2 linked regions of the Methylosarcina fibrata AML-C10 genome follow. The protein of the gene in region 1 interacts with the protein of each later gene in a pairwise test. Links are inferred from orthologs where the notes say so. Each region holds a gene or a part of one and is shown in the gene's direction. Other genes may lie near its edges.

The links. The genes of interacting proteins can lie anywhere in the genome.
Region 2: the proteins of lysA (region 1) and A3OW_RS0113415 interact in binary tests that used the Escherichia coli proteins (3 or more experiments, as listed by UniProt). The link is inferred for Methylosarcina fibrata AML-C10 from one-to-one orthologs.

The regions. Positions count from the first base shown.
Region 1 is NZ_KB889965.1:3,687,937-3,693,288, reverse strand. Bases 1,044-4,017 are described here. They hold lysA (diaminopimelate decarboxylase), read left to right. Parts: upstream 1,044-1,887; coding sequence 1,888-3,147; downstream 3,148-4,017. Other genes in these bases: A3OW_RS0117160 (STY4851/ECs_5259 family protein), read left to right, coding at 3,358-4,017; lptM (LPS translocon maturation chaperone LptM), read left to right, coding at 1,679-1,885; A3OW_RS0117175 (LysR substrate-binding domain-containing protein), read left to right, coding at 1,044-1,568. In the rest of the region: A3OW_RS25385 (EAL domain-containing protein), read right to left, coding at 1-166; more of A3OW_RS0117175, read left to right, coding at 666-1,043; more of A3OW_RS0117160, read left to right, coding at 4,018-5,352. UniProt on the Escherichia coli protein: Specifically catalyzes the decarboxylation of meso-diaminopimelate (meso-DAP) to L-lysine. Is not active against the DD- or LL-isomers of diaminopimelate.
Region 2 is NZ_KB889965.1:2,849,385-2,854,543, forward strand. What follows is about bases 1,131-3,911. They hold A3OW_RS0113415 (response regulator transcription factor), read left to right. Parts: upstream 1,131-2,066; coding sequence 2,067-2,756; downstream 2,757-3,911. Other genes in these bases: A3OW_RS27880 (Spy/CpxP family protein refolding chaperone), read right to left, coding at 1,397-1,897; A3OW_RS0113420 (ATP-binding protein), read left to right, coding at 2,765-3,911. Also shown: A3OW_RS0113395 (efflux transporter outer membrane subunit), read right to left, coding at 1-29; more of A3OW_RS0113420, read left to right, coding at 3,912-4,147; A3OW_RS0113425 (IS481 family transposase), read left to right, coding at 4,264-5,159. UniProt on the Escherichia coli protein: Response regulator member of the two-component regulatory system CpxA/CpxR which responds to envelope stress response by activating expression of downstream genes including cpxP, degP, dsbA and ppiA.

The DNA.
Region 1 (5,352 bases):
TTTTCAATTCATCGGCAAAGATCGGCTGAAACACGCTGTTAAGAAGAAAACCACGGTAATGGCCTGCATGCTGGCCTGATTTTTCCTCGAAAAGGTATTCGTCAAAGTCATGAAGAAGCGCATCCTGCATTTTCTCATTTAAAATCGTTATAACAGTCTGGCTCATTTCTTATATCTCCTGTTGGGACTAATCAAGAGTTTGAACGATAGCGCCGATCCGGTTTGCTTAATCACGCCCTCACCAACGGGACAAATTATCATTTCATCGGTTTCTGCAGATGCGGGTCACTCAGTAACGTGTTTCTGGGCAGGCTCTATCCCTCTTTATTTACAGGCGTTGAGAGAGGAGGAAAAAACCTCGGGCAAAACGGGCGGACCGTAAAGCCGGCTTCTCCAACGGCTTTTAATTCTTGAGATAGTTTTTTATAAAAAATTGATGATTTCTGGTTAAATTATCTAAAAATAGGATAATATAACGAACTTTCATTTATTTTTGATGTAAAACTAAACCCTTAATTTGAGTAAATTAAGTTAATAAAATTCAATAAAAATAAAACTTTTCGAGTGATCCGTTCGGCAAGCCTTGCGCTTTCGGCTCTTACAGAGGCTGCCCGGCCGCTTTTTCAATTTTCCATTACTTGATCGTAAAAGAATTCATAAACCGTATGAATTTAAGCCAAATCGAATTGCTTCGCATCCTTCAGGAAACCCGGTTCAATCTTTCCAAAGCGGCCGATAAAATGCATGTGGTTCAATCGGCGGTCAGCCGACAGCTCCAGCTTTTCGAAGAAGAGCTGGGCTCGCCTTTGTTTGAACGGAACGGCAAGAAATTAACCGCATTGACGCCGCTGGGCAAACGCGTGATGCAGGAAGTGGCGGTGATTCATCTGGCGAAGCAGAATATTCAGGCGATCGCTGCGGACTTTCTCGACAGCAACCAAGGAACCATCCATATCGCCACCACCCATACCCAGGCCAAGTATTTTTTACCGGCGCCCATCCAGCGGTTCAGGGAAAAATATCCGGGCGTTCGGATCTATATGGTTCAGGCGGCGCCGGAGCAACTCATCGATCAACTGCATTCCCATAAAGCGGACATAGCCATCTGTACCGAGAAAGTCGCCGAAGACGCCGAACTGGTGACGCGGCATTGCTACGAATGGCATCATGCCGTGGTCATGCCGAAGAATCATCCGTTATGCGAGGGCGAATTGACCCGCGAGCGATTGGCCTCCTTTCCCATTCTTACTTACAGCTTCGGCTTTACCGGCCGTTCCAACATCGAAAACGCCTTTAAAAATCAAGGGGTGGAGCTGGACATCATTCTGGCTGCGGCCGATACCGACGTGATTAAAACCTATGTGCGGCTGGGTTTGGGCGTCGGCCTGATTGCCGGCATGGCTTATGACGCCGTTGCCGACCAGGACTTGGTCGCGCGGGATTTGTCCCATATTATTCCAGGCTCCATCACCAAGATCGCCTATCTCAAACAGAATTATCTGCCGCTCTACAGTCAGCATTTCATTGAAGAGCTGTTGCTGGCGGCTCAGCGGATGAGTCCCTGTTGAAGGCCGATTTTCCGGAGCGGATGGGCGGTCGGGTAAAGTTGACTTACCGCTTTCTAATGCATCCGATTCGGCTTATCATAAATCTTTTTTCACGGCATGCAGGCCGTCCTATGAAACGCTATCGTCTTACTTTATTTGCTTCGGTGACTTTATTGCTGGCCGCGTGCGGCCAGCCCGGCCCGCTTTATCTTCCCAAGGAAGAACCGCCGGCAAAGCCCCAGCCGGCTGCCGAAAACCCGCCATCATCCGGCGATTTGCAGGCGCCGCCCGAACCCACCGAGCCCGAATCTGAAACCTACACGGAACCTACCCCTTGATTATGGATTATTTTAATTATCGGAACGATGAACTTTATGCCGAAGAGATTCCAGTCCAGGACCTCGTCTATAAATACGGCAGCCCTTGTTATATTTATTCGCGGGCCACGCTGGAGCGGCATTGGCATGCGTTTGACCGCGCATTCGGCGATCATCGCCATTTGATTTGCTATGCCGTCAAGGCCAATTCCAACATCGCCCTGCTCAACCTGCTGGCCCGTCTGGGTTCCGGTTTCGACATCGTGTCGGTGGGCGAACTGCAGCGAGTGCTTGCTGCGGGCGGCGATCCGAACAACATCGTTTTCTCCGGCGTCGGCAAGCGCGAAGACGAGATTCTGGCGGCGCTGAAAGCCGGCATCCGCTGCTTCAACATCGAAGTCGGCGGCGAGCTGGACCGGATCAATCGGCTGGCCGGCCAATTGGGTCTCGTTGCGCCGGTGTCGTTTCGGGTCAATCCCGACGTCGACGCCAAAACGCATCCTTATATTTCAACCGGCCTGAAGGAAAACAAATTCGGCATAGACCGGCAGCAGGCCTTGTCCGAATACCGGCGGGCGGCGGCGATGCCTCACGTCAACGTGATCGGCATCGACTGCCACATCGGCTCGCAGTTGACCGAAACCAGCCCGTTCCTGGATGCGTTGGAAAGAGTGCTCGAGTTGGTGGCGGCGCTCGAACAAGAAGGGATCGTACTGCATCATCTGGACCTCGGGGGTGGGCTCGGCATCCGCTACAAGGACGAGGCGCCTCCGGAGCCGGCCGAATACATTCGCGCAGTATTGGCTCGCCTCGGAGAAACGAAATACGAAATCATGCTCGAACCCGGGCGCGCCGTCATCGGCAACGCCGGCATCCTGGTCACTCAGGTCGAATATCTGAAACAGACTGCCAACAGGAATTTTGCCATCGTCGATGCGGCCATGAACGACTTGTTGCGTCCGTCCCTGTATGGCGCCTGGCAGGAAATCGTTCCCGTCCAACGCGGCGTCAAGACGACTGCCGGCGCGGCCGAGCAAAGCTGGGACATCGTCGGTCCCGTCTGCGAAACCGGCGATTTTCTGGGTAAAAGCCGGAGCTTGGCCCTCGCGCAGGGCGATTTGCTGGCGGTACGGTCGGCCGGAGCGTACGGTTTCAGCATGAGCTCGAACTACAATTCCAGGCCCCGCGCAGCGGAAGTCCTGGTCGATAAAGACCAATCGTACTTGATCAGGGCAAGAGAAAGCATCGAGCAGCTTTGGGCAGGGGAACGCCTGATCGATTAGATTCCGGGCGGTTTCGGTAGAAAACTGAAGACAGTCAAGTTTCCCACCGGCAACCGGCTAAGAGGCGGGCTAAGAGGCGCCAACAGAAGCCCGAGGCGGGAGCTTTGGCCATTTTTGGCCTTGCGATGACAACTCCAACACTGAAAAAATTGCACTTTGTCAGTTTTGTAAATATGCACATTACTTATGCATTGTTAACAAGAAGAAAATATGCAAATAAAAGAGTGGATTACAAAAATTCTTGAACGCCGCAACATTCGTTTTCCAGACCAAAGGCCGCTTTATCAATACCGCATCGAAGACATCGAATTTGAATTGCTTAAAAGTGCGATAAAGCTGAGTATTCATTTTGGATTAGACATAGCATCAAAAAATGTTCCCCGTTGGAATGCCGCTTTTGTTATGTATGCCGCTGAATGGTGGCGACGCGAGTATGATGGCACCAAACCCTCTTGGGATAAAGTGTTTCAGTCGATTAATGCCAGCAGCCGGAATTTAAGCACCGGATACCGTAATATATTAATCGAAACAGGACTGCAATTCTGGCGACGTAGCATACGCACAATTGATGGCCGCAACTACTATTTGGGCAGCATAGCCTGTGAAGGAGGCTTGCCTCTGAATCAACTAAACAACTCAAGCGGCTGGCTGGGTAGAGTATTCAAACAAGTGATTCCCAAATATTCGCGACTGCAAAATTCCGATATACAAGTCAATCAGCTCATTACCGAGTGCGAGTTCATTCCAAAAACCTATTGTGAAAACAAAGAAATTCATTTGATTTTGGGCGACATGGTAAAAACCGTCGTGGATCTTAAACGCGAATATCAATTATACGAACGGAATAATCCGGTCGACTATTTGGATCGACATTGCCCTTCATGGCGCGAACGCTTTCCGTTGCCCATAGAAACTGAAATCGGTCGAAAACTGCTTTCCGACATGGTTTCGACGGCGGCAAAAGCCGACGAGCCAATGGTTGCGCCGTTACAGGCCATTCGTCAATTGCGCGGCGACGGCAATTTACAATTAAAAATCGAGTTTTCCGGCTTTATCGCATTGGAAAAACTCGACATGCCGGAAAGAATCCCTTCGAGGCTGGATGTGGAGTTAGTTTGCAATCAAGGTTCAAGTCGGAATCTGGGTGTCGCGCTAAAAACGGTTCATCAGCAGCGGCATGGCTTAAAAATGCCGAGAATGCCCGACACGATCAATGGCGACAAAGCATTACAAGGCTATTCGATTCGCTTTAAGCATTTGTCGGAAGTTCTGCAAGAAAAGCCGCTAACCGGCGGCGAAGATCTGGATAATGAAGTTCCCTGGGTATTTGCACAGCATGGTCAGGAGTGGATATTGGAAGGCATTGCCGGTATTCGGACCCGCGCGAAACGGATCAGAATTCTTTATCCCGAACATTTCAGCTATCAGGGAGACGCGGAAGTTTTACAATTGGAGACCGTCTGCAATGGTAAAAGATTGCTCGAAACGGACGGCTGCATTCGCTTCACGGATAATGATGCGAATGTATTCGTCATCAGAACCGCTCAAGACCGTTCATCGAATCATTACTGTTTACATGGAAAACAGCTTGAATTTGCCAGCGTCCCTAAGGAATTGTTTTTAGGATTGCCGACCCTTTGGCGAAGCGACCCAGAATCCGACGCCATCACAACAATTCCGGCAAAAGAGTTAGTGGCGAGACCGATTAATTCCAAATCCCTTTGGCAACGTTTGACGCCGGAGCTCCAAGGCGTTCATGAAATTCGCCTAATGGATCAAGGTAATATTGTATTCCGAAAAAAATGTGCTTTATTGTCCGAAAAATTTGCCGTTCGCTTCAAACCCTGCGCTAACTCATGGGATGCAACTCTGTTTTTAGACCATACCAACCCCGCAAACGTCGTTTGCCAGTCTACGCTGAAACACACCATAACTTCGGAAAATGATGGCTACCGTATCGATTTATTTTCCGACCAGTCGCCGCCTACCCAGGTAAATGTGCTGCTGCATTGGCCAGCAATGGCGGAAATGTTGACACTGACTCTGCCATTTCCTGCGAGAGGCGGTCAAATCATCGGTGCGGATGGCAGCAAACTGTCCACAAAACAGGCGTTATTTGCAGACCGGCTGCACGGCGTCCGTTTGCGTCTTTTCAGTGAACGGTTCGAACGACAACTACAGATTGAATTCACGCTGCAAGATTAC
Region 2 (5,159 bases), 840 kb from region 1 along the record:
ATGTTAGATGGACGATCAAAATAAGTCATAGTCTAGTAGTCAGTCAATTTAAATCAAAAGGATATATTGGGCTTGTAAGTCACTCTATAGTGGCATTGATGGTTACTGATTGAGGTCAAGCAATGCCAGCTCTTAAATACAAAGTCAATCTGACTGAAGACGAAAAGCGTGGCTTGGAAGCCATGATCAACAAAGGAAAAGCCGCGGCACGCCATCTGACACGCGCGCGAATTTTATTAAAAGCGGCAGCGGGTATTCAGGATAAAGACATTATCCAAGCTTTGGGTGTCTCGGAATCAATGGTGTTGACGACGCGCCAACGGTGTGTGGAAGAAGGCCCGGAAGCCGCCCTGAAAGAACGCCCCCGTCCAGGACGTGCCCCAAAACTGACGGAGAAGCAGGCCGCCCATATTATCGCCTTGGCTTGTAGTGAGGCGCCGACAGGGCATGATCACTGGACCTTGCGGTTGTTGGCGGACAAAGTGGTGGAATTAGCGTATGCCGACCGTTGCAGCTATGAAACCATCCGTCAGCTTTTAAAAAAACACTCTCAAACCCTGGCAGAAGCAAGAGTGGTGCATTCCCGAGGTGAGTGCTGAATTTGTCGCGGCGATGGAAGACGTGCTGGACCTTTATGAAGACCCCTACGATCCGTTGCGCCCGGTTGTGTGTTTCGACGAAAGTCCGAAGCAACTCATTGCGGAAGTCCGCCAACCTCTCCCGCCTGAGCCCGGTCAACCGGCCCGCTATGACACCGGCTATGAACGGAAAGGCGTCTGCGATTTGATGATGATCTGCGAACCTAAACGCGGTTTTCGGCAGGTGGACATCACCGCGCGGCGGACCAAAATCGAATTCGCGCACAGCATGAAGCATATCGCTGAACTTTATCCGGACGCGGCGGTGATCCGGGTGGTGCTGGACAATCTGAATACCCATAAAATGGCGTCTTTGTATGAAGCCTTTCCAGCAGAGCAAGCCCGTGAATTGGCGCGACGGCTGGAGTTCCACTACACGCCCAAGCATGGCAGTTGGCTAAACATCGCTGAGATCGAACTGGCCGTCTTGTCGAACATGTGTTTATCACAGCGGATACCGGACACAGAGAGCCTCCGGCGTGAGGTCGAAGCCAATATCCTACCGCGCAACACCAAGGCGACGCCCGTCAATTGGCGATTTACGACGCAACAGGCACGACGTAAACTGGCTCGCCTGTATCCTTGTGTTTCTTCGTGACTGACTACTAGGTAAGCGCCTAGCAATAAGTTATCAGAAACAGTGATATCTCAAGTGATTGAGTCCGCAGGAAAAGTCACCATTCATGGCTGAATGCCGGTTTCGTGTTAGGAACGGATCACGTAAACCGGCGAGCCATGACGAAGATGGTTTTTGCGGTTTAGTGCTTTTGTTCAAAGCCTTCGCTAAATTTCTTAAAATTGGCCTGCACTTGTTGCTGTTGGGAGACCGTCAGCAAATCGAAAATGGCACGATCCAGCTTTGCCATGCTTAATGCCTTTTCCTCATGTTGGGACAAGGATTTTTTAATCATTTCGGTAACTGCTTGTTCCGAATATTCCTTGGAAAAGACTTTTGCTTGGATAGCATTCCTGTATTCAAATCCGCGTTTTTCTTTCGCCTGCCACCCGGTTTGGTTTTTTTGAATCAGTTCTTGTATAGATTTCTTCTGGGCATCCATTAACTCTACTCCCTGTAAGTACGGCGGCAAAAACTCCCCGCATTTCATATCGGGATGATGCGGCGGGCGGTGCGGCATTCCGTGTGGGCTATGGGGTTCATGACTAAACAAAGGGTCATAATAAGCGGCAAACGGATTTGCGAAAGCAAACACGGGGATCAACCCTAAAACAGCTACCATTTTGTAAATATTTGGTTTCATGATCGGCTCCAAAAAAATTAATAATAACGACATCAAGCAAAGCTTTCGTTGTGTACAGTATCGCCGAGATATTTGTTAACTGCCGTTAAGGTAATGTAAATTCAGGTAAATTTTGGCTTTCACGCATCATTAACCGTTATTATTAGCTTGTAAAAATTGGAGGTAAATTTTGGTAAAAATATTATTGATAGACGATGATATCGAACTGGCGGAAATGCTGAAGGAATACCTTGAACAAGAGGGGCTTGTTGTGGCCGTCTGCCATGACGGCGAATCGGGCAGAGATGAGGCAATAACGGGAAATTATGACTTGGTAGTGTTGGATGTCATGCTGCCCGGTATGAAAGGGATCGAGGTATTGAGCAGGATTCGCCTGGAAAGCCAAGTTCCGGTTCTTATGTTGACGGCAAAAGGTGACGATATAGACCGTATTGTCGGCCTTGAGACGGGAGCCGACGACTACGTTCCTAAACCCTGTACTCCCAGAGAATTGGTTGCCCGCATACGGGCGATATTACGCCGGATAGAGCCTATCAATGCGCCCAGGCAATCCGAAGATCAGTTAATTGAAGGAGTATTGACCTTATGGCCGAAAAAACGTAAGGCGGACTGGCAAGGCCGATCTTTGGAGTTGACCAGCACGGAGTTTAATCTGCTCGAAGTGTTGGCAGAAAACGCCGGTTTAACTGTCAGCAAAAAAGAACTGTCCGAAAAAGGGTTGGGAAAGCCATTGGCACGGTTTGATCGTAGCATCGATGTCCATATCAGCAGTATTCGGCAAAAACTCGGTAACTTACCCGATGGCGGTTCGTGTATTTTAACCGTTAGAGGCAAAGGCTATTTGCTAGTAAAAGGATAAAAGGCAAAATGGGCAAGTTGTTTTGGAAGTTTTTTTTGGTGTTCTGGCTGGCGTTCTTGACCATTGGCGGGGGAATGGGTACGGCTGTTTGGTTGCAACGCAATGCCATGACGGATGCCGAAAGGAAGAGCGAAACCTCGATCGATATTTATGCCGAACCTTTTGTCAGCGCCGCCAGCCAGATTTTACAGAAGGGCGGCGTGGATGTGTTAAACGATTTTTTGAAAGAAACCCTGAATACTCCGGCTCCGCGCGTTTTTGCCGTGGATGATCAGGGCAAGGACTTGTTGAACCGGGAAGTGCCGCCTGAAATTATCGAGCAAGCCGAAGCTTTGTTGGCCAAAAATCCCAAAATAGTAAGGCGGATTCTTGCCGATAACGGCCTTACTTATCTGGTGTTTGCACTTTTCCCCGAACATGCCCTTACCAAAGCTTCAAGCTACCCGCCTGACGGAAACGGCTCTCCTATCAAACTTAAACACAAATATCCCGAACCACCGCCGATTTGGCTACCTGTCTTATTGGGATTTATCGTCAGCCTGATGTTCAGCGGAATGTTGGCTTGGTATCTGGCAAAACCCATTCGGCAATTGCGGTCGGCTTTTGATTCTGTTGCCAAAGGCGATTTGGATACACGCGCCGCGCAAACGATGAGGGAACGTCGAGACGAGTTATCCGACCTAGGCAAAAACTTCGACGATATGGTTTCCAAAATTCAAGTGCTGGTGGACGCGCAACAACGGCTTTTGCACGATGTTTCGCACGAATTACGTTCCCCCCTGGCAAGAATCCAGGCCGCAATCGGTTTGGCGTACCAGCAACCCGATAAGATGCCCTTGACGTTGGAACGCATTGAAAAAGAATCGCAACGGATGAATGATCTGGTCGGCGAATTGCTTGCGCTTTCCAGGCTGGAAGCAGGTGTGATTGGCAAACTGGAAGTCATTGACATAAATGAGCTGATTGCTGAAATTGTCGAAGATGCCCGACTTGAAGCCGATAGCAAAAACGTAAGCATTAAATTAACCACTACGGAAGAAGTTTTTATTAAGGGCTTTTATGGTCTGTTAAACCGTGCCATCGAAAATGTCCTACGAAATGCTATTAAACATACAAGAAGTAACAGCGAAGTCACCGTGAGCGCCAATCTTGGTGTCAGCGATCACCAATTATACATAGACATCACCGATCAAGGACCGGGCGTAGCCGAAAATGAATTATCGGCTATTTTCGAGCCTTTTTTCCGAGGCTCCAATAGCCAAAAATCCCAAAGCATCGGCCTGGGATTGGCCATTGCACAGAAAGCTATCGAAGCCCACAATGGCAAAATCAGCGCTTGCAACAGGAAAGAAGGCGGGTTTCGGGTTAAAATTAATTTGCCAATACCCTAACTATTGGGTTAATCTGGAATAGTTCAGATTTGATCGGACACCGCGCTTGAAAAGAGCGAGGGTTACTGGTGAGATAGAAGTGTCTGCTTATTATCACACCACGAGAGGTAACCCTCATGCTTGAGAATAACGTAAGAATCATCAAACATAAAGTCGGCTTGCTGAATCTAGCCGAAGAACTCGGCAATGTGTCGAAAGCCTGCAAGACCATGGGCTTATCGCGGGATACGTTTTACCGTTACAAGGCCGCCGTCGAGACGGGTGGGATTGAAGCCCTGTTCGACAAGAGCCGACGCCAGCCGAACCTGAAGAACCGAGTCGATAAAGCCACGGAACGAGCCGTATTGACCCATGCCCTGGATTATCCTGCCTACGGCCAAGTCAGGGTAAGCAATGAGTTGCGCAAGGCCGGCGTATTCGTTTCGCCCAGCGGTGTGCGCAGCATCTGGCTGCGGCATGACCTGGCGAGCTTCAAGGCGCGTTTGAAAGCCCTGGAAGCGAAGGTAGCGGAGCAAGGGTTGATCCTAACCGAAGCGCAAGTCGCCGCCCTGGAAAAGAAAAAGCAGGATGACGAAGTCAGCGGGGAAATCGAGACGGCGCATCCGGGCTATCTGGGTTCCCAAGACACCTTCTATGTCGGCACCTTTAAAGGCGTCGGGCGGGTGTATCAGCAGACCTTTGTCGATACCTACTCCAAAGTCGCCTTTGCCAAGCTCTATACCACCAAAACCCCGATCACGGCCGCTGATCTGTTGAACGACAAGGGGCTGCCGTTCTTCGAGGCGGAGCAGCTACCGATGCTGCGCATTCTGACCGATCGGGGCAGCGAATACTGTGGCCGGGCAGAAACCCACGATTACCAGCTCTATCTGGCGATCAACGACATCGAATACAGCAAGACCAAGGTCAAATCCCCGCAGACCAATGGCATCTGCGAACGCTTCCACAAGACGATCCTGCAGGAGTTTTATCAGGTCACCTTGCGCAAGCACCTGTATAACGATCTGGCGGC